Regions from separate parts of the Mesorhizobium sp. M1004 genome, predicted to be linked through region 1. Evidence: predicted binding sites of a transcription regulator. Region 1 holds the regulator's gene; each other region holds the start of a gene.
The links. Region 1 encodes LexA, which represses DNA repair genes until DNA is damaged. Its sites were predicted from a motif close to TGTTCNNNNTGTGTTCNG; they were not measured.
Positions count from the first base shown of each region.

Region 2: dinB (DNA polymerase IV) is a predicted target of LexA. The motif match lies at 1,283-1,300, and genes of this name have one in related genera.
Region 3: uvrA (excinuclease ABC subunit UvrA) is a predicted target of LexA. The motif match lies at 907-924, and genes of this name have one in related genera.
Region 4: NKH54_RS21235 (DNA recombination protein RmuC) is a predicted target of LexA. The motif match lies at 4,825-4,842, and genes of this name have one in related genera.

Region 1 is NZ_JAMYNB010000005.1:104,452-110,161, forward strand. Features, by position in the region: gene kynA (tryptophan 2,3-dioxygenase) at 1-2, shown strand, start outside; gene kynU (kynureninase) at 108-1,352, opposite strand; gene NKH54_RS12030 (GntR family transcriptional regulator) at 1,521-2,285, shown strand; gene lexA (transcriptional repressor LexA) at 2,489-3,271, shown strand; gene NKH54_RS12040 (ComEC/Rec2 family competence protein) at 3,265-5,710, opposite strand, start outside.
Region 2 is NZ_JAMYNB010000006.1:390,655-396,364, forward strand. Features, by position in the region: gene NKH54_RS15860 (hypothetical protein) at 1-66, opposite strand, end outside; gene NKH54_RS15865 (heme-copper oxidase family protein) at 331-738, opposite strand; gene NKH54_RS15870 (hypothetical protein) at 892-1,128, opposite strand; gene dinB (DNA polymerase IV) at 1,362-2,603, shown strand; gene NKH54_RS15880 (hypothetical protein) at 2,889-2,987, shown strand; gene NKH54_RS15885 (hypothetical protein) at 3,047-3,145, shown strand; gene NKH54_RS15890 (hypothetical protein) at 3,337-4,512, opposite strand; gene NKH54_RS15895 (EamA family transporter) at 4,657-5,538, opposite strand.
Region 3 is NZ_JAMYNB010000005.1:216,814-222,523, forward strand. Features, by position in the region: gene NKH54_RS12655 (hypothetical protein) at 70-291, shown strand; gene uvrA (excinuclease ABC subunit UvrA) at 1,074-3,995, shown strand; gene NKH54_RS12665 (GNAT family N-acetyltransferase) at 4,030-4,494, shown strand; gene NKH54_RS12670 (DUF72 domain-containing protein) at 4,523-5,326, shown strand; gene NKH54_RS12675 (GGDEF domain-containing protein) at 5,619-5,710, shown strand, end outside.
Region 4 is NZ_JAMYNB010000010.1:134,998-140,707, forward strand. Features, by position in the region: gene NKH54_RS21210 (hypothetical protein) at 1-122, opposite strand, end outside; gene NKH54_RS21215 (transglutaminase-like domain-containing protein) at 194-1,003, shown strand; gene NKH54_RS21220 (cation diffusion facilitator family transporter) at 1,116-2,069, shown strand; gene NKH54_RS21225 (GFA family protein) at 2,147-2,551, shown strand; gene NKH54_RS21230 (class I SAM-dependent methyltransferase) at 2,633-3,439, shown strand; gene NKH54_RS21235 (DNA recombination protein RmuC) at 3,539-4,792, opposite strand; gene def (peptide deformylase) at 4,896-5,426, shown strand; gene NKH54_RS21245 (hypothetical protein) at 5,526-5,710, shown strand, end outside.

The DNA.
Region 1 (5,710 bases):
AGAGCATTTCACCGTTTAACGGAAACGGCGAAATGCTCTAGCTCTTTGATTGACGCAATTTCGGACGGAAAACCGCTTCACACTTTTCCTGAAATTGCTCTAGTTTCTCACGTAACCGCGGTCTTCACCGCGAAGCGGGCGTCCTGCCAGGCGCCGGTGCGCAGAATATCCTCCAGGACTTCGACCGCCTGCCAGACATCGCCATATCCGACATAGAGCGGCGTGAAGCCGAAACGGATGGTCGACGGCGCCCGGAAATCGCCGATCACGCCGCGCTCGATCAGCGCGCGCATCACCTGATAGCCATGCGGATGGAGGAACGACACCTGGCTGCCGCGCTGGCTGCCGTCGCGAGGACTTTCCAGTTCAAGCCCGTAGGCGCCGCATCTGGCTTCGACGAGCTGGATAAACAGGTCGGTCAGCGCGATGCTTTTTCTGCGCACCGCCGCCATATCGATGTCGTTCCAGATATCGAGCGCGCCCTTGAGCGCCCGCATCGACAGCACCGGCTGCGTTCCGCACAGGAAGCGGCGAATGCCGCTGCCGACGGCAAAGCCCTGCTCGAAGGCAAAGGGCCGCGCATGGCCCCACCAGCCGCTGAGCGGCTGGTGGGCATCGTCATGGTGGCGCTCGGCCGCGTAGATGAAGGCTGGCGAGCCCGGGCCGCCATTGAGGTATTTGTAGGTGCAGCCGACGGCGAAATCGGCATTGGCACGGTCGAGTTCGACCGGCAAGGCGCCGGCGGTGTGGCAGAGATCCCAGATGATCAGCGCGCCGGCGTCATGTGCCTTGCGCGTCAGCGCCGGCATGTCGCGCAACTGGCCGGATTTGTAGTTGACGTGGTTGACCAGGATGACGGCAACGCTGTCGTCGATCAGCTCCTCGATTGCGGCCGCGTCGACGCCCTCCAGCCGCAGCCGCGTTCTCGGCCGGGTCGAGGCGACGCCTTCGGCCATGTAGAGGTCGGTCGGGAAACTGTCGCCCTCGGCAACGATGACCGACCGATCCGGCCGCATGCCGAGCGCTGCGTGCAGCAGCTTGTAGATGTTGATCGAGGTTGTGTCGCAGACCACCGTCTGCCCGTCAGCCGCGCCGATCAGTCGTCCGAGCTGATCTCCCAGTTCCACCGGCATGTTGAACCAGCCGGCCGTGTTCCAGGCGCGAATGAGGTCGTGCGCCCATTCCTGCGTGGCGGCCTGCTGCAATTCGCTGAAGACGGCTGGTGACGCGGCACCCAGGGAATTGCCGTCGAGATAAATCACGCCTTGCGGCAAGACAAAGCGTTCGCGCATGGAGCGCAGCGGATCGGCGGCATCCATTGCTTCGATTGCAGCGAGATCGGGTGTCATCATGATTCGGCGCCCCTCCATGGACAAACGCGCGCGGCGGAGCCTGCCCGCCCAAACATGCCGGCGATCTTGAGGGGTCGCCCTTGAACTGTCAAACATTATATATAATTCACCCATTGAAAGGCTTTGATATATAATGCTCAGTCGAGCGTTTATGTCTGATGGATCACGATGCTGGATGACGAGCAGACCTCGAAGACGGAAGTGGCCTATCGCCTGCTCAGGCGCGATATTCTTGCGACCCGGCTGGCGCCTGCCGCGCCGTTGAAGCTGAGCACGCTGCGCAACACCTACGGCATCGGCTGGACGCCGTTGCGCGAGGCGCTGTCGCGGCTGGAGGCGGAACGGCTTGTGACCGCCATCAGCAACCGCGGGTTTGCGGTCGCTCCCGCCTCTCGGGCGGAGCTCGAGGATTTGGCGCGTGCGCGGCTGGTGGTCGAACTGCCCCTGCTGGTGGAATCGATCGAGAAGGGCGACCGTGAGTGGGAAGACGCGGTCGTTGCCGCCCACTATCGTCTCTCACGGTGCGGGTCTGTTCTCGACGATCCATCGGATGATGCGGTCGACGCGTGGTACGAAAAACACGATGCCTTCCATGCGGCGCTGCTCAGTGCCGCGACATCCAGCTGGCTGCTGCGCTTCAATGCGACGATTTCCGACCAATTGCATCGCCATCACCGCTTTCTGGGTCTGGCCCCGACGCTGCGCGCCGCCGCCGGCCGCACGGATGGACACCGGAAGGCCGTGGCGGCCCTGCGCGACGCCGTGGCGATCGAACACCATACCGCCCTGATGGAAGCGGCCCTCGATCGCGACGTCGAACGTGCGAAAACTCTGATGACCGCTCACATCGGCTACACGCTGCAGGTCTATGCCCAGAGCGAACCCGGCGCGGATGCTGCGCAGCCCCGTCCGAAAAGGAAGCGGCGGTCGTAGCCGACGCGCAGGGCACTTTGGCTTCGTTTCACCCGTTGCCGGAAAATGGGCGCAGGCGGCGCTCGCAGCGCCGAACGTTACGCTGAACAAAACGTCAACACATTCATTAAACTTTAAAAGGTTGCGGAACACAACTGGAACAGATAGTGTTTGTTCTGGGTTTGTTTTTTCTGATTCTGATTTCAGAACCCTTGGGGGCCGCGATGCTGACGCGCAAACAACATGAGCTTCTGATGTTCATCCATGAACGCCTGAAGGAGAGCGGAATCCCGCCGTCCTTCGACGAGATGAAGGAAGCGCTCGACCTCGCCTCCAAGTCCGGCATCCACCGCCTGATCACGGCGCTTGAGGAGCGCGGTTTCATTCGCCGGCTGCCGAACCGGGCGCGCGCGCTGGAAGTGCTGCGGCTGCCCGACTCGATCGCACCAGGCCTCAATGCGGCGAGGAAGTTTTCGCCGAGCGTGATTCAGGGCAGTCTTGGTCAAACCGGCCAAGGGCAAGGCGGCCAAGGACAAGGCGCGATGGGCCAAGGCGGTCTCGGCCGCCAGATCAAGCCGGGCTCGCCGTCGCGTTCGATGTCGGCCGGCAATGACGATGCCGTTTCCGCGATTTCAATCCCGGTTATGGGACGCATCGCCGCCGGCGTGCCGATCGACGCCATCCAGCATCAGACCCATTCGATCTCGGTGCCGCCCGATATGATCATGGGCGGCGAACACTACGCGCTCGAGGTCAAGGGCGATTCGATGATCGAGGCCGGCATTTTCGATGGCGACACGGTCATCATCCGCAATGCCGACACAGCCAGCCCCGGCGAGATCGTGGTGGCGTTGGTCGACGATGAGGAAGCGACCCTGAAACGCTTCCGCCGCAAGGGCGCCTCGATCGCCCTGGAAGCCGCCAACCCGGCCTACGAGACCCGCATTTTTGGACCGGACAGGGTGAAGGTGCAGGGCAAGCTTGTCGGATTGATCCGGCGCTACTGAGCCGGCTTGGGTTTGTATTTTTCACGCTGGTTGTAAGGCGGCAGGCCGCGCGCTTCGCGGGAGAAGCGGCGTTGCTCGTGCCAGGGGCGATACGGCTTGTCGACAGCGAAGCGGATGGTTGGCGCTGCAGCTGCCGATTGCGGATCGAAGAAGACGGCGGCGCTGCCGTCGCGGGCCAGCTGTTTCTTCGTCACGACCAGCACCAGCGGGTCGCGGCACGGATTGTAGGCGGTGGCGTCATCGATGACGATCAGGCTCGCGAAGGCACAGGCCGGCCGCGCCGTCTTGCGGTCTTTCGCAAGCGCTACAATGGCTCCGGAAGGGTGCCGGGCGATACAGAGATCGCCCATGCAATAGAAGGGCGACCCGGGCGGCAGATCGAGCGGATCGAGATCGAACCGCGTATCTGTTGCCTCGAAAATCTCGGGCGGGATAATGGTTTCGGCCCGCAGCGCCCGTTTCCAATTGTCCGTGGTGAATTCGTTGGAGCGTTCGCGGTTGAGGGCGAGTTCGCCGCCACCTATCGGCATGGCCACCAGATGTGCGTCCTCGGATATGAGCACGTCGGGCGTAAGCACCTGCGGCACCGTCAACAGGCCGGCCAGCGCGAAAAGCACGGCCGCCAGCCTGAGCCAGGTGGTGGCCATGGTGGCGATGACGAGGGCGACCGCCACCAACAGCACCGAGCGGATGGAGATCAGCCCGACGGCGTCGACCGGCGAGCGCTCGGAAATCCAGGCCGATATAGCGATCATCGCCATCAGACCCTTGCCCATCACATAGAGGAACGGCCCGTCGGCGCCGAACGGCATCGCCAGTGCGCTGAGCACGGCAAAGGGCATGACGATCAACGAAACAATCGGCATCACGGCCAGATTGGCGATCAGGCTGAGCGGCGACACACGCTGAAAATGCCAGATGGCGAACAGCAAGGTTGCACTGCCGGCGATGATCGAGGTCATGGCGAGGCCGCCCATGGCCAGCGCGAATTTTCGCGACAGGAAGCCGACGAAGGAGCGCTTTGCCAGCGGCGTTCTCACCTTGTCGGCGCGGTAATCGGCCCAGCCGGCATAGGCGCCGACAAGGGCGGCGGTGGCGGCAAACGACATCTGGAAGCTGGGACCGACCACCTCGTGCGGCGACACCAGGATGACGGCAATGGCGGAGATCGCCAGATTGCGCATGGTGAGCGCGGCACGATCGAAGAGTACCGCGACCAGCATGACCGCTAGCATGATGAAACTGCGCTCGGCGGCGACCACGATGCCTGAAATGACGAGATAGGCGGCGATGGAGACGAGTGCTGCCACTGCTGCATATTTCTTGACTGGGCGGCGCGAAGAGAAATCGGGAAACAGCGCAAAGGCGCCACGCAGCAACGCCATGATGGTGCCGGCAACCAGCGCCATGTGCAGGCCGGAGATGGAGATGATGTGGTAGATGCCGGTGCGCCGCATCGCTTCGTTGACCTCGTCCGGGATGCCGGCGCGCACCCCGACAATCAACGCCGCGGCAATCTCGCCTTCGGCGCCGCCGATTTTGCCCCTGATATGGTCGGCAATGTTTTCGCGCGCGTTCTCGATTGCCGAGGAGAGCCGCGCGGTCAGCGGCGGCGGTCCCTGCGTAGCAATGGTTTTCGGATTGCCGAGAAAGAAGCCGCTGCCGCCGATACCGGTGAAATAGCTGTCGAAGGAGAAATCGTAGCTCTCCGGCCGCACCGGACCGGTCGGCGGCAACAGCCTGGCATAGCCGGTGATCAGGGAGCCGGCGGTCATATCGGCGGGAACGGTCCGCGCCGAGAGCCTGACCCGCTCCGGGGCGTAGCGCAGCTCGGGGTAAGCGGTCGAAACCACGTCGAGCGTCAGCCTGATGCGGCCGCTTTCCATCTGTTCGAGACTGACGACGCGGCCGGTCAGCCGTGTCTGAATCTCGGAGCCGAGCATCTGCGTTCCGGCGCGCCAGGTCTCGACTTTGGCGGCGACGACGCCGAGCGCGCACAGCATCGCGGCCATGCAGAACAGATGCGTCCTCGGCCGCGATCGCGTGGCGACAGCGCAACATGTCGCCAGCACCACAATGGCGATTGGCTGCGCAAAGCCGGGCTCGCCGGCCAGCGAGAAATAAATGATGACGCCGGCCGCCAGGAAAACCGGCACCAGCAGGAAGGCGACGCCCCGGTCGAGCTCCGTGTTGGCGGCCGCGGCAAGGCTGCGGCGGAGCGCGGGCCATGACGGACGGCGAAGCCGTCTGCGCAGGCGGGCGATAGATCCGGGCGCTGTGACTTGCGCCGGCAAGGCGTGACCGGGCAGCGCAGGCGCGACGCCGGGATGCGGCTCAGGCAGCGCGAGGGGCAGCGGCTCGGCATAGGGACTATCGGCAAACAGCGAGCGTTCGCTGACGCTTGCCTCGGCGCCTTCGCCTTCCTTCGTGCCCCGGCCA
Region 2 (5,710 bases), on a different contig from region 1:
CCTGGCTTTCAGATCGGCGATGCGTCGGCCCAGTGAGGCCGACGTTCCGATTTCTCTGTTCGACATGGTGGCCTGCTCCTCCCCCAACCCATGCTGTGGACGTACTCAAGGCTGCCTATATAAGGCAGCGCGAATACAGTCGCCGCAACGCGCGATATCTGGGAAGGTTCCGGCGCCAAATAGTCACGAAATAATACGTGGTGGGACTCGGGTATGTTAAGCGCCGACGCGGCGATAGACACCGCAGCCAGCGGCTGCGGCCATCGGCCTGGCCAACCCGTGTCGCGGGTCGCGAACGCGAGTCGGACTTTGATCGCCGCGCGCGAACAGTCAGCGAGAGGCCGGAACCACGCCGGACACCGAGCGCGCCGTTTCGGGCGAAAACACCACGAAAGCAAAAACCAGAACGGCAGCGGCGATAATGAGCGAGCCGCCGGCGACGATCGGTTCAAGCGCCGGGTTTCCCTGCAGCATCACATACAGCGCCGGCAGCATGATCACCAAGCCGAGAGTGTAGAGCCCGTAGTGGATCATGGCGATGCGACGCGCCGCCTTTTGCGGATTGAGCGCGTAGTAGCCGCCGAAGATGGCGCTCGTCACCCAACCGAGCAGATTGATATGCGCGTGCGCCGGAAAAGCGGCGTGGTCACCCGAGATCGCCATCTGCAGGCCGGCCGCAATCCCCAACATCAGGAACAAGATGGCAGTTTTGAAAAAGAGTTCTGAAACCCTCGGCATGTCATTTCTCCCCCTATGCGGTCTGCGACCGCTTGCGACCTGGAGAATACACCCACGCGCAGAACTTTTCCACGCCCCGCTTATGGGCCATGCCTGCACAGCTTTTTGCACGCTGTTCGACTTTTCTGGCTGCCACAACCCGGCGCCGCCCCGCTACGGCGTCAGCAAGATGTCGGCGCCCGCTCGCTCGTCGAACACCACCGCGCAGCCGCGCCCCAGCGCCACTGCCGACAGCGCGTTGGCCACCGTCTCGTCCGGCGATACGAAATCACCGGTCAGCACTCGCAACTCCTCCACCGCCCTGGCCATTGACACGCAGTGCCCGGCAACGCGATCGCTCGTGCAGGCGTCAATGACGCTGACGAGGTCGATCATCTCGAACTGGCCCATACCGGCCTCCACAAAAACAGCGTCCCGTCGCGGATATGAACGCCGAGGCGAGAGACAATGTTCCGCAGGTCCGATGCCCAGGCGGAGCACTCGACAGCCCGACCTGGAACGGGCAGGCCAGCGACAACGGCTTCGCTTGACAATAGGCCCTGTTTGTTCTCTATTTGTTCGGCAAAAACGCCTCTCACAACAGACGCGGCTAATGCTGCAACGCCGCAAAGGGAACGGTCGGGATGGAGCCCACCATCCTGCATGCGGATCTCGACGCCTTCTACGCCTCGGTCGAGCAGCTGCTCGACCCGGCGCTCAGGGGCAAGCCGATCGCCGTCGGCGGCGGCATCGTGCTTGCCGCTTCCTACGAAGCCAGGGCTTTCGGCGTGCGCGGCGGCATGCCCGGACGACGCGCGCGCGAGCTTTGCCCCGGACTGATCTTCGTCGGCGGCCATTTCGCCGACTATCAGCGGCTGGGCGACGCCGCCATCAAGGTGCTCGACGATTTCACGCCGCTGGTCGAGCGGATTTCCATCGATGAAGCCTTTGCCGACGTCGCCGGCTGCACGCATCTGTTCGGGCCGCCGGCCGAGATCGCCGCCACGGTGCGTCGGCGCGTCCGGGCAGAGCTCGGCCTGCCGATCTCGATCGGCGTGGCGCGCACCAAGCATCTGGCCAAGATCGCCTCGCAGGTGGCCAAGCCCGACGGCCTGGTGGTGGTCGATCCGAACACCGAACTTGCCTTCCTGCATGATCTGCCGGTTGGCCTGATGTGGGGCGTCGGCCCGGCGACCAAGGCGCGGCTGGCCGAGATCGGCATCGAGACCATCGGCCAGTTGGCAAAGACGCATAGCGGGGCGCTGCGAAGGTTGCTCGGGCCCGCCACCGGCGAAAAGCTGGCGTCGCTGGCATGGAACCGCGACCCGCGAAAGCTCGAAACCCACAGGCGGTCGCATTCCGCCGGCGCGCAGTCGGCGCTTGGCAGACGGCCGGCCGAGGCGCGTATCTTCGGACCCGTGCTGCTGCATCTGGCAGACCGGGTCGCAAGCCGGCTCAGGGCGAAATCACGGCCCGGGCGCACGGTGACGGTGCGCGTGCGTTTCGCCGATCTGCACGCTGTCACACGCTCGCTGACGCTCGATCAGCCGATTTCGGCAACCGCGATGCTGGCCGAAATCGCCGGGGAGCTGGTGCGCGGCGTGCTGGCCGCCAACCCTCGGGAGAAGACCATCTCGCTGCTGGCGATCTCGGTGTCGCAGCTAGAAGAAAGTGCCGAGCTGCAGCTGGAGCTGCCGCTCGGGCTTGCCGATGAAAAGCAGCGGCCCGGCAGCAGGCAAGGCCTGGCGCGCTTTGGCGCCGACCGCGCCATCGACAAGATCCGCCAGCGCTTTGGCAGAGAGGCTGTCGACTATGGCGCCGTGGCGCTGGAAGCCCGGCGCTCGGTTCCCGATGCCTTCCGCGAACTGGCGGAGAAGGAACTGTGAGTGCGGCGCGACGGCAAGGCCAATGTTTAGGCTGGGCCAGTCCGCGCTGCATTGCCGCTCTGTTTGAGCAGGCCGACCAACCAGGCCAGACCCGCCGCAGTTTCGGACATTTTTCGCACCGCAACCCGGCCACGCCATGCACGCCCAAGAACAACGATTTCTCGATGAAGGTGGATTTGCGGTTAACGCATCGGCGCCAAGAAAACCCGGGACGGGACGACGGCGCCGCGAAGGTTGACAGTGCCGATCCGTCTGGCATTATCGCGTAAGCCTGGAGGATTCACTATGAAGAAAACCTATTCGAAGCCTGTTCTGGTCAAAAAAGGCAAGCTTTCGCAGGTTACGGCGCTCGCCAATGGAGCGGGTTCCGGCCCGATCGAGTGAGGTCGTTGAGTCGGACTGTCGCCTGATCTGGCGGCCTCGCCTGACACTGGAGATGCGGCATGAAGAAGACCTATTCGAAGCCGGTGCTGGTCAAGAAGGGCAAGCTCTCGCAGGTTACAGCCGACAATGGTAACGGCTCCGGGCCGGTCGCAGTCTAGCAGCCGATTATCCGACGCCTCGTGCCGTCTGGCCGGGAACAGGGCTTTGGGTGCCCGACGTGGAGAGTGGAAAATGAAGAAAACCTATCTTAAACCGGTGCTGGTCAAAAAAGGCAAGCTCTCGCAGGTCACCGCGAACGGTGCTTCCAATCCGCGATAAACCCTTTCACCCCGATTAATCGCGACACGCTTCAGCGCACAACCACCAGATCGTCGAGCACGAGCTGCCAATAGTGGCTCGTGGAGAGGCGCACGCGCGTCACCGCCGCCAGCATCGGCGCATAGTGGACGGGCGCCAGTGCCGACAGGACGATCGTGTCGCTGGCGATCAGCCGGTCGCCAAGCCAGCTCTCGACCAGTGCGGTTTCGCCTTCGGACTTCAACCATGCCGCTGTCAGCATCACGGAATGGAACCCGAACGGTTTGTCGCTCGAGAATTCAGCCGGGTGTCCGCTGCTCGTATAGCAGACATGGTCTCCCGAGATATTGCCGTTGACGTAGCCTTCGCTGCCTTCGGTATGATCGCGCGCCAGTGCGTTCAGGTTGAACCAGGTCAACCCGGCATAACCGGACGGCACCTTGCGCAGGCCGCGCGTCGTGACATCGTCGAAACCGATGGCCTGCAAGGACGCGGCGCTGTCGACAGCCGCGTTCTCGGGCGACAGCAGGCCGAGCTCGGTCGGGTAGGCCGACAAGGCCAGTCGTCGTTCCATGCCACCGCCGGTAATTTCGATCGCGTCGGCGTCATCGGGCAGATCGAGACGGAAGCCAGCCCCAGCACTTAGCGGATGCACTGCCACCTCTTGCCCTTTCGCCATCACCGAGATGCTCGCCGAAGCACCGTCCGCTACGCGGCCGCTGAGCCGGCGTATCGCAAACAGGCCGACCGGCTGCAGCATTGATTCCGAGACCAGCCCGGTGGGCGAGCCCGGCAGCGGCCGGAGGTGCTGCGACTGGACCTCGTTGGCGCTGCTCGAGCGCCAGCCGGGCGGAACCGACACGGTGAAGCGGTAGCTGCCCGGCACATGGATGGGCGCGGCCCGACGTTTCGCCGACGCCAGGAAATTGGCAAAGCCGCCGCGGTTGCTCCGCGCCGCGGCGACGAAGCGGCCGTCGCCATCATGCAGTCTGACCATGATGCCGGCCATCGGGCGGTCGCCGAGCCCGTAGCGGCCGTCGCGATCGGCATCGAAGTAGACAAAGGTCGAATGATTGAGCTTGCCGTGGTTGCCCGACCAGTCCCGGCGCACGGCGTAGTCGTTGGCCGGATCTTCACGAAGCCGGGCTCTGCGACGCGACCGCGCCAGCCGCCAGGCCAAAGCCGCAACGACAGCGGCGAGCCCGACAAGGAGTATTGCCTTGATCACGGACGGCTCAAGCAATGCTGTCGGCCCTGCTCATCTGGATCTCCTGCGCATACATCGATCATATATCGATGCTGCAGGCGCTTGAGCAACCGGACACGGGACCGGCGGACCACGGCATCGGCGTCACATACCCATTTCAGGCACCTATTCCGGCGATGGCACCGGCGGCCTGGTGGTCAGCGCGGCTCCGAAGGCGGCGACGACCACGGCGGCGATGCCCGCGCATTGCAACGGGCTCAGGATCTCGTGCAGGAACAGGAAGCCGGCCAGCGCGCCCAGCGCCGGCTCCAGACAGGTCAGCGTGCCGTAGAGCCTGGCCGGCATCCGGGTCAGCGCCACCATCTCCAGCCAGAACGGCAAGGCGCTGGAGAACAGCCCGACCAGCAGCGCGCTGACCAGGATCGCGGGTGCGATCAGGCCGGTACCCGCCTCGGCGAGGCCGAACGGCAGGGCGAGAGCAGCGGCAATGACCAGCCCGTAAGCCGTGGTCTGGCTGCCGAGCTCGGCGCCGGCCTTTTGCGCAAAGACGATGTAGAGCGCCCAGCAGCCGCCGGCGGCCAGCGCCAGCATCACGCCTATCGGGTCGAGTGCACTGCCGGAGTGGATGAAGGGCGACAACAGCAATATGCCGGCAACGGCCAGCACCACCCAGACGAAGTCGGTGGCGCGCCGCGACGACAGCGTCGCCACGAGCAGCGGGCCGGAGAATTCGAGCGCCACCGCGACGCCGAGCGGAATTCTGGCGAGCGCTGCATAAAACAGCAGGTTCAGCGCCGCGAGGTTGACGCCGTAGGCGATGAGCCAGGGCAGCACGGCGCGCGACGGCCGCACCCGCCACGGCCTCAGCACCGCCGCCAGCATCAGCGCCCCCACGACCAGCCGCAGCGCCGTGGTGCCGTTGGCGCCAATCAGTGGAAACAGGCCCTTGGCGAAGGTGGCGCCGATCTGGATCGACACCATGGCGCCAAGCAACGCGCCGATCGGCAAGCCCTTCGCTTCAGCTGCGGCAATCGGCGTCGACGTCAATTCCAGTCCCTCCCCGCGCGCAGCCGGCCGTAGCGCAGGCCGGAGATAGGGATAAAGGGCCTGGCTGTCGTGTGGCACGAGCGGGCTGTTGATAGGGCAAGGGTGGGAGGCGAACGCCGACGCATTTCCTCTCCCCCGTCGATCAGGGGAGAGGTGTCGAGCGTAGCTCGAC
Region 3 (5,710 bases), 110 kb from region 1:
AGTCTTGGCATGCGCTACCACCTGAACAGACTGACCATAGCCATTGCCATCACGGCGGCGACATCGAGCATGGCCTTTGCCGGGGGCAGCACCAGCACGTCGCGGAAAGGCGCCCTGCCCGGCGTGACCGGCGACTACCGCATCGCCAAGCCCGCGCCGCAGCCGGAGCCGGACGACGCGCTGCCTGCCGGCGAGAACGGCACGTTCAAGATCGGCGACACCGATGTCAAGATTTCCGGCAGCATCACTGTCGATGTCGGCACGGGTGGGATCAAGCCGCCGCGCCGGTAGCCCCTTCTCCCAGCTACTATACGGGAGAGAAAGCCTGCGCCGACGACTTCCTCACAAAAGAACAGCCCCGCCGTTGCTTCCGCTAACGGTCGGGGCTTTTCTTGGATTCCAAATCCAAACTGCCGGTAGTGTTATACCGACTTTGATTTCGGATGCTTCGCGGCGTTCAGCCGACGATCCGACTAGCCGTCTCTGATTTTTGTGGGATTCGGCAGGTCACGGTTTGTCGGGTGGTTTGTTGGATTGTCGCGATGCGTCCATTTGGACACATACACTTCAATGCCTCGAAACTACCTGGCACTTATGCCCGCCGCGGCTCCACTAGCAGGTGGAGCCTCAAGGGACTATCCGGTGGCGTCATGCTCCGCTCCTATGTCCGTTGCGACAGGTGTCAATCCGAAGCACAAATCGCAAAAACCTGCGGCGTCTCGCAGGCCGCTATGGGCGGCGAGGCCATCAAAGACGGCCGGCTCCGTTGACTCCGGCAGAGTGCGCCCCCGATTCGACGACGTCAACCTTGAATAGCCGGTTACGGAAAATGTGATCGCCGGGAGCTTACGTCAGGGTCAGTTTCTCAAACACCTTGTCAGTTTCTGCACAGCTTTGTCAGGAGCGTGTTCGGTCTTTGTTCTTTCCGCTTGCCCCTTCGCGCGAAAGACGGTTAAACGGCTTTGGTCGAGAAGTGTGGCGTCTCTCGACGTGGCGGCAAAAATACCTACATAGGGAATGGCCGGGAAAACCCGCCGATCCCACTGACACCAGACCTGAGGCGGCGACCGGCGATGGCCGACCATAAATACCTTTCCATTCGCGGGGCACGCGAACACAACCTGAAGAATGTCGATCTCGACCTGCCGCGTGACAGCCTGATCGTCATGACCGGCCTGTCGGGCTCCGGCAAATCGTCGCTTGCTTTCGACACCATCTATGCCGAGGGCCAGCGCCGTTACGTCGAGAGCCTGTCGGCTTATGCGCGCCAGTTCCTCGAAATGATGCAGAAGCCGGATGTCGACCAGATCGACGGCCTGTCGCCGGCCATCTCGATCGAGCAGAAGACCACGTCGAAGAACCCGCGCTCGACAGTCGGCACCGTCACCGAGATCTACGACTACATGCGCCTGCTGTTTGCGCGCGTCGGCATCCCCTATTCGCCGGCCACCGGCCTGCCGATCGAGAGCCAGACGGTTTCGCAGATGGTCGACCGGGTGCTGGCGGTCGAGGAAGGCACGCGCCTTTTCCTGCTGGCGCCGATCGTGCGCGGCCGCAAGGGCGAGTATCGAAAGGAACTGCTGGAGCTGCAGAAGAAGGGCTTCCAGCGCGTCAAGGTCGACGGCGTCTTCTACGAGATCGCCGATGTGCCGGCGCTGGACAAGAAGTACAAGCACGACATCGATGTCGTCGTCGACCGCATCGTCGTGCGCGGCGACCTGGCGACACGGCTTGCCGATTCCATCGAAACGGCGCTCAAGCTGGCGGAAGGGCTGGCGGTGGCCGAGTTCGCCGACCGGCCGCTCGACGCCAGCCAGACCGGCGAGGACTCGGTCAACAAATCGAAGAACGAGACGCATGAGCGCATCCTGTTCTCGGAAAAATTCGCCTGCCCGGTTTCCGGCTTCACCATTCCGGAGATCGAGCCCAGGCTGTTCTCGTTCAACAACCCGTTCGGCGCCTGCCCGACCTGCGACGGCCTCGGCAATCAGCGCGCCATCGACGCCAGCCTGATCGTGCCGGACGAAAACGTCTCGCTGCGCGACGGCGCCGTCAGCCCGTGGGCGAAATCGACCTCGCCCTATTATGCGCAGACGCTGGAAGCGCTGGGCAAGGCATACGGCTTCAAGCTCGGCGACAAGTTCAAAGACCTGACCGAAGAGGCTAAGGATGCCGTCCTGCGTGGCACCGGCGAGCGCGAGGTCACCTTCCAATATGATGACGGCCTGCGCTCCTACAAGACCACCAAGACGTTCGAGGGCGTCATTCCCAATCTCGAACGGCGGTGGAAGGAAACCGAATCCGCCTGGATGCGCGAGGAGATCGAGCGCTTCATGTCGGCGACGCCCTGCCCGGTCTGCAAGGGATACCGGCTGAAGCCGGAAGCGCTGGCGGTGAAGATCGCCGGCAAGCATATCGGCGAAGTCACAGAGCTGTCGATCCGCAAGGCCGACCAGTGGTTCACCGAACTGCCGCCACATCTCAACGACCAGCAGAACGAGATCGCGGTGCGCGTTCTCAAGGAAATCCGTGACCGCCTGCGCTTCCTCAACGATGTCGGCCTCGACTATCTGACGCTGTCGCGCAATTCCGGCACGCTGTCGGGCGGCGAGAGCCAGCGCATAAGGCTGGCGTCGCAGATCGGCTCCGGCCTCACCGGCGTGCTCTATGTGCTGGACGAGCCGTCGATCGGCCTGCACCAGCGCGACAATGCCCGCCTGCTCGACACGCTCAAGCATCTGCGCGACATCGGCAACACGGTGATCGTCGTCGAGCATGACGAGGACGCCATCCTGCATGCCGATTATGTCGTCGACATGGGTCCGGCCGCCGGCATTCATGGCGGAGAGATCATCGCCCAGGGCACGCCGCAGCAGGTGATGGCCAATCCCAACTCGATCACCGGTAAATATCTGTCGGGCGCGCTCGAAGTCGCCACGCCCGGTGTCAGGCGCGAGGCCAAGAAAAACCGCCGGCTGAAGATCGTCGGCGCGCGCGGCAACAATCTCAAGAACGTCACTGCCGAAATCCCGCTCGGCACTTTTACCGCCGTCACCGGCGTGTCTGGCGGCGGCAAATCGACCTTCCTGATCGAGACGCTGTTCAAGGCGGCGTCGCGCCGCATCATGGGCTCGCGCGAGCATCCGGCCGATCACGACCGCATCGAGGGCCTCGAATTCCTCGACAAGGTCATCGACATCGACCAGTCGCCGATCGGCCGCACACCGCGTTCGAACCCGGCCACCTACACCGGCGCCTTCACACCGATCCGCGACTGGTTCGCCGGTCTGCCCGAAGCCAAGGCCCGCGGCTACCAGCCGGGGCGCTTCTCCTTCAACGTCAAGGGCGGCCGCTGCGAAGCCTGCCAGGGCGACGGCGTCATCAAGATCGAGATGCACTTCTTGCCCGACGTCTACGTCACCTGCGACGTCTGCCATGGCAAGCGCTACAACCGCGAGACGCTGGATGTCGTGTTCAAGGGCAAGTCGATCGCGGACGTCCTGGACATGACGGTCGAGGAAGGTGTCGATTTCTTTGCCGCCGTGCCCGGCGTGCGCGACAAGCTCGACACGCTGAAGCAGGTCGGCCTCGGCTACATCCATATCGGCCAGCAGGCGACGACGCTGTCGGGCGGCGAGGCGCAGCGCATCAAGCTCGCCAAGGAATTGTCGCGCAAGGCAACCGGCAAGACGCTCTACATCCTCGACGAGCCGACCACCGGCCTGCACTTCCACGACGTCGCCAAGTTGCTGGAAGTGCTGCACGAGCTGGTCGACCAGGGCAACACGGTGGTGGTCATCGAGCATAATCTCGAAGTCATCAAGACCGCCGACTGGGTGCTCGACCTCGGCCCCGAAGGCGGCGATGGCGGCGGCGAACTGGTTGCACAGGGCACACCGGAAGCCATCGTGCGCGAAAAGCGCAGCTACACCGGCCACTTCCTGAAGGAGCTTTTGGAGCGGCGGCCCGGAGGCAAGCGCGAAGCGGCGGAGTGACTGGCAGACCGGCCGGGCGCCTGGAGAGCTTTGAATGACAGTCCGACAGGCGCTTGCCGGTGATCTCGACGGAGTCGTTTCGCTGACGGAAGCCGCCTATGGGCATTACACCGCCTTGTTCGGCGCGCCGCCGATCCCAGTCACCGAGGGCTATGCGCCACGCATCGAGCGAGGCGAGGTCTGGCTGCTGGAGAGCGACGCTGAGCTCGCCGGGCTGATCGTTATTGAGCGCCACCCCGATCATGCGATGATCTTCAGCGTCGCGGTCTCCCCCGCTTTTCAGGGGAGGAAACTCGGTACCGCGCTGCTCGACTTCGCCCAGGAACAGGCGCGGCTATGGGGTGTGCCGGAGGTGCGGCTCTACACCAATTCGCGCATGGAGCGGAACATCGAGATCTATACGGCCTATGGCTTCCACGAAACGGGCCGCCGAGCCAATCCCCACCGTCCCGGATGGACCGTGGTCGACATGATCAAACCGGTTGGAAAAATAGCCTGACCGCATTTTTAGAACTGGGAGGAAGACGATGATCAGCCAAGGAACAATCCGCGCCGGGATGGGCGGCTGGACTTTCGAACCCTGGGATACGTCTTTCTACCCGGACAAGCTTTCCAAGGCCAAGCAGCTGAGTTACGCCACCCGCCAGGTACCGAGCATCGAGGTCAACGGCACCTACTATTCCAGCTTCAAGGAGCCGACCTTCGTCAAATGGGCGGGAGAGGCGCCGGACGGTTTCGTCTATTCGCTGAAGGGCAATCGCTTCGTCACCAACCGCCGCGTGCTTGGCGAAGCCGGCGAGTCCATGACGCGCTTCCTCGGCTCCGGCATTGCCGCGCTGGGCGACAAGCTGGGCCCGATCCTGTGGCAGTTCGCGCCGACGAAAAAGTTCGACGCCGACGATTTCGAGGCCTTTCTGAAGCTGCTGCCGGAAAAGCAGGATGGCGTCGCGCTGCGCCATGCGCTGGAAGTGCGCAACGACAGTTTTAGCGTGCCGGAATTTGTAGGCCTGGCGCGTAAATACAAGGCGGCGATCGTCTATGCCGACCATGCCAAATATCCTGGTATCGCCGACATCACCGGCGATTTTATCTATGCGCGGCTGCAGACCGGCAGCGACGACAATCCGGATTGCTACACGCCGAATGGCCTGGACGAATGGGCAGCGCGGGTGAAGACCTGGGCGCAAGGCAAGCAGCCGGCAGATCTGCGGCGCGCCGATCCGACTTTCGACGCGCCGGTGAAACCGCGCGATGTGTTCGTCTACTTCATCACCGAGGGCAAGGTGCGCGCGCCGTTCGGCGCCATGGCGCTGATGAAGCGGGTGAGCTGATCGGTTAAAGCGCGTCGCGATTTAAGTCTTTGTCTTGATGCACGCCGTTGTGCCAGAACCGCGGCACACTTCTGGGCGACATGCATTAGGAGCAATTCCAGGAAAAGTGCGGACCGGTTTTCCCGGAAAACCGGGTAGCGCTTTCCCTTGAAAAGGGTTTCAACCCAGAATTGCTACGATCAACCGAAGCGTGATAGCTTATGCGCATCGTAACCTTATCGATACCTCCTTCCTGCATAAATCCGGTGCGGGTCCTTTCTAGAGGCCGGCCGCCGCGCGCAAGGACGAGGGCATGTCGCTCGACTACAGTTCCCTTCTGTTGGCTGTCGGGTTTTCCGCCGCTTGCCTCGGCCTGACGCTGTTCGGCATCTGGCTTACCGCGCG
Region 4 (5,710 bases), on a different contig from region 1:
TGGGAGGCCAACTGAAACAAGAGAAACGCCGGACTGCAAGAGGGCTGCGTCTGTCGCCGGCGCCGTCGGGCCGCTTTCAACCGGTTTCTAATTTGCTCGTAAACCATTCCGGTCCGTGCCATGGTTGCCTTCGCACTGCAGCATCGGCCATGCCTTCGCCCGGCGATGATCAGGCAGTGCGGTCAGGACGACAATGCGAATCCGCATCGGCAGCGAGATGAGTTTCGATTTTCCGCAGGAAACGCCGCTGATCGCGATGCTCAACGTCCACTACTCCAGGGCCTCCGATCTCGAGCGCCCGGATTTCCTGACCTCCAACCCGCCGGTGCCGATCCAGAGCTACCGCGACAGTTTCGGCAATTGGTGCAACCGTTTCGTCGCCCCGCCCGGTCGCTTCACCTTCGGCACCGATTCGGTAATCCGCGACCCCGGCACGTTCGAGATGGGCGACCTGATGGCCTGGCAGCACGAGGTGCGCGATCTGCCGTCGGACACATTGCTGTTCCTGTTGCCCAGCCGCTTTTGCGAGAGCGATCTGCTGGCCAGCGAAGCCTGGCGGCTGTTCGGGCATACGCCGCTCGGTATTGCCCGCGTCCAGGCGGTCTGTGACTTCGTCCACAACCATATCGTCTTCAGCTACGGCAATGCGCGGCCGACCCGCACCGCGGCGGAAGCCTATCGCGAGCAAAGCGGCGTCTGCCGTGACTTTGCCCACCTCGCCGTCACCTTTTGCCGTGCGCTAAACATCCCGACCCGCTACTGCACCGGCTACATCAGCGACATCGGCCTGCCCAAACCTTGGGCGAGCATGGATTTCGCAGCCTGGATGGAGGTCTATCTCGGTGGCCGCTGGCATGTCTTTGACCCGCGCAACAATTCGCCACGCATCGGCCGCATCCTGATCGCGTCGGGTCGCGACGCCGCCGACGTGCCGCTGACCCACATCTTCGGACCGGGCACGCTGGCTGGTTTCAAGGTGTGGACGGACGAGATCATCGAATAGGGGCGTCTTTCCGCAAGCTGGCCTTCAACCTGAACGACCAGGCGATTCGTGCGTTGTGATGCCTGTGGAGCTCGGCGGCAGGCCGTTACATTGGGCGCCTTGGAGGGACAGCATGGCAGCGCATGGCGGGTCGAAGACGGTCATCTACGCGGCGCTCGCCGGTAATTTAGCTATTGCTATGACCAAATTCGTCGCCGCCTTCTTCACCGGCAGCTCGGCGATGCTGTCGGAAGGCGTGCACTCGCTGGTGGATACCGGCAATGGCGGGCTGCTGCTCTACGGCATGCACCGCGCCGCCCGTCCGCCGGACCGCACGCACCCGCTCGGCCATGGCCGCGAGCTGTATTTCTGGAGCTTCATTGTCGCCCTGCTCGTCTTTGCGCTCGGCGCTGGCGTGTCCTTCTATGAAGGCGTCGTCCACATCATGGCGCCTCAGCCGGTCGCCAATCCCAAAATCAACTACATTGTGCTGGGCCTCTCAATGCTGTTCGAGGGCAGCTCCTGGTACGTGGCGCTGAAGGAGTTCCGCCAGCAGAAGGGCAACCAAGGCTGGCTGCAGGCCGTGCAATCGAGCAAGGATCCGAGCGTCTACACGATCCTGTTCGAGGACAGCGCCGCCCTGCTCGGTCTGTTCGTCGCCTTCGCCGGCATATTGGCGGCCGAACTCCTCGACATGCCCGAGCTCGACGGCGTCGCCTCGATCGGCATCGCGATGATCCTCGGCGCCACCGCCATCTTTCTGGCGCGCGAAAGCAAGGGATTGCTCATCGGTGAGCCGGCCTCGCCGGAAGTGCAGGCCAAGGTGCTGGCCATCGCCCAGCAGGATCCGGCAGTGCAGCGGGCCAACGGCGTTCTCACCGTCCATCTCGGCCCGCAACAGATCGTCGCTGGGCTGAGCATCGAATTCGAGGACCATCTGACGGCGCCTGAGATCGAAGCCTGTGTCGAGCGCATCGAGGCGCTCTTGAAAAAAGAAATGCCGGAGATCACCAGACTGTTCGTCAAGCCGCAGACGACCGGAACCTGGGAGCACCGGCGCAAGCAGGTCGAGGCGGCGTCGGACTAGTTCTGGACCAGCAGTCCACCGTTGGCGCCATCGCCTGGTCCCGCTAAGATCACCCGACGGATTTCGGAGAATCAACGATGAAAATCGATGGTGGGTGCCATTGCGGCGCCATAACTTATGAAGCAGACGTCGACCCGGAAAAGACCTCTATCTGTCATTGCACCGACTGCCAGCAACTGACCGGTACCGCCTTTCGTGTCACTGTTCCCGCGCCTGAGGATCATTATAGGATCACAAAGGGCACACCGAAGGTTTATATCAAGACGGGATCGAGCGGCGCCAAGCGTGCCCAGGCGTTCTGCGGCGACTGCGGTTCCCATCTTTACGCAACGTCGGTTGGCGACGGGCCGAAGGTCTATGGGATCAGGGCGGGGACCGCGCGGCAACGCGAGGATCTCGTTCCGACCCAACAGAAATGGCACCGATCGGCCCTGCACTGGCTTCCGGAATTCGAGGGCGTAAGCATCGTAGAGGCGCAGTAGCACCTGCCTCCCGGTTAAACGCGGCCCAAACCAGCCAATAATGTGCTAGGCTAGCCATCAAACGGATGGCGGGGGATAGCAATGTCGGAAACGGACAAAGTGTTTGCCGGCTCGATTCCGGAAAACTACGACCATTACATGGTGCCGCTGATCTTCGAGCCGTTCGCCGCGGATTTGGCACGACGGGCAGCGTCCTTGTCGCCCGGCGCCGTCCTGGAAGTCGCCGCCGGTACCGGCGTTGTCACCCGCGCATTGGCTCCAAAACTGTCTCCCGGCGCAAGCTATGTCGTGACCGACCTCAACCAGCCTATGCTCGACTACGCGGCCTCGCGACAAGCTCCCGACAGTCGCATACAATGGCGTCAGGCGGATGCTCTGGCGCTGCCGTTCGAAGATGCGGCTTTCGATCTCGTTTGCTGTCAGTTCGGCGCGATGTTCTTTCCCGACCGAGCCGCCGGCTATCGCGAAGCAAAGCGGGTCCTGAAGACCGGCGGCCATTTCCTGTTCAACGTGTGGGATCGCATCGAAGAGAATGTATTCGCCAATGATGTGACGAATGCTCTTGCGGAGATTTTTCCGAACGATCCGCCCCGCTTTCTCGCCCGCACGCCGCACGGCTACAATGACACTGCATTGATCCGCGGCGAGTTGGAAGCCGCAGGTTTCTCCCGTGTGGTGATCGAGACGAGGGCCGAACAAAGCCGTGCCTCCTCGCCGCGCCTTCCGGCGGTTGCCTATTGCCAGGGAACTCCGCTTCGCAACGAAATCGAGGCCAGAGGAAAACTGGAAGCCGCAACCGATCACGCCGCGTCCGTGATTGCAGCCAGGCACGGCAGCGGCGAGGTTGCGGCCAAGATCCAGGCGCACGTGATCGTGGCTACGGTCTAATGCATGTCGCCCAGAAGTGTGCCGCGGTTCCGGGACAACGACATGCATCAAAACAAAGACTTAAGCGCGTCGTATGAATCCGTTTCAGCGCGACGCGCTTTAATCGTCGCCTTCGACGACACGTAGCCTGAGCTGCCCCGTCTTGGAATCCGCCACCCGCACCCCGGCTTCGGCCTTGGCGGGTCCGCCACCGCGCACTTCGGCTTCGCTTTCGCCAAACTCCAGCGCTTCGATCTTTTGGCCGCGCTTGGTCACCTTCGACGTCGACACCAGTATCTCGTCGATATCCTTGGCCGACTGGCCAAAATGCGTCTGCAACCGGCGCACGCGTTCGTCGACGCGCGCGACGTCTTCCATCAGCCGGATCACCTCGCCTTGGATCAGATGCGCCTGTTCGCGCATGCGGGCGTCCTTGAGGATGGCCTGGATGACCTGGATCGACAGCATCAAAAGCGACGGCGAGACGATGATGACACGCGCCCGGTGCGCCTTCTGGACCACGGCGTCGAAATTCTCGTGGATTTCGGCGAACACCGATTCGGACGGCACGAACATGAAGGCGGTGTCCTGCGTCTCGCCCTGGATCAGGTATTTTTCCGAGATATCGCGGACGTGAATTTCGATGTCGCGGCGGAAAGCCTGGGCCGCGATCTTCTGTTGTTCGGCGCCATCGGCGGCGCGGATGGCGTTCCAGGCTTCCAGCGGAAACTTGGCGTCGATGGCAAGCTGCGGCGCACCGTTCGGCATCCTGACCAGGCAGTCGGGACGGCTGCCGTTTGACAGTGTTGCCTGGAACTCGTAGGCGCCCATCGGAAGGCCGTCGGCGACGATCGCCTCCATGCGCGACTGGCCGAAGGCGCCGCGCGTCTGCTTGTTGGACAGGATCGCCTGCAATTGCACGACCTGGCCGGCCAGCGACTGAATGTTGCCTTGCGCGGTGTCGATGACCGCCAGCCGTTCCTGCAGTTTGGCGAGGCTCTCATGCGTCGATTTGGTCTGTTCGGTCATGGTTTGACCGAGCCTGCCGGTCATGGCGTCGAGGCGCTGGCCGATCGACTGGTTGAGTTCGGCCTGCCTTGCGCCGAACACGTCGGCGATGGCGCCCATGCGGCCCTGCATCTCGGCCTGGCTTTGCAAAATGCCGGCCATCCGCGCCTCGGCGTCGCGGGCGTGGTCGGCGGCTTCCGCCGCGGCGATGGTGCGCGCCTTGGCCGATCGCCACAGCGCCACGACAAGCGCCAGGAACAGGCCGAGAAACACCAGCGCGCCGAGGGCCAGTGCATGGCCGAGCGTGATCGTCGTGGCGCCAAGCCGGGCAACGGGTTCGGAAAGGATGGTGCTCAGGTCGTTCATCCCGCCAGCATAGCCGATTCGCAGACCTGGCACAGATCAAAACGTGAACGAGACCGATTCGCACCGGTTGACGCTTCTCCTGCGACGTTTTAGGTGAGGCGCCATGTCGATCAAGCCGCTCATCATCCTTCCCGATCCCATCCTGCGCCAGGTTTCCAAACCAGTCGAACGCGTCGACGCGCCTTTGCGCAAACTGGCCGATGACATGCTGGCGACGATGTATGATGCGCCGGGCATCGGCTTGGCCGCAATCCAGATCGGCGAGCCGCTGCGCATGCTGGTCATCGACCTCGCCAAGGAAGACGAGCCGCCGGCGCCGCATGTCTTCATCAATCCCGAAATCCTCGAAAGCGCCGACGCCCGCTCGGTCTACGAGGAAGGCTGCCTGTCGATCCCGGACTATTACGCCGAGGTCGAGCGTCCCGCCTCGGTGCGCGTGAAATATCTCGACCGCGACGGCAAGCTGCAGGAGATCGAGGCCGAAGGCCTGATGGCGACTTGCCTGCAGCACGAGATCGACCATCTCAACGGTGTGCTGTTCATCGACCACATCTCGAAGCTGAAGCGCGACATGGTGGTCAAGAAGTTCAAGAAGCTCGCCAAGGACAAGGGGCCGGGCAAGCTGGTGGGATAGGCCCTGCTTTCGGCGACTCGCACAAAATCCCGTCTCGACCCGCCCCTATTGAGAGACGCTTCCTTGCGTGATATCATTGATATCAGACTGGAGACTCAGATGGGCGATATGTTGATCAGAGATATTCCCGAGCCGTTGAAGCGTGAAATCGAGCATGCGGCACGCAAGGGCGGCCAAAGCCTCTCGCTCAAGGCGATCGATTTATTGCGAAAAGGCATGGTTGCGGAAAAAGAAGGCAAGGCCGAGCCTGGACTCACGGCTTGGGATGCGATTCGCGCTGCCTT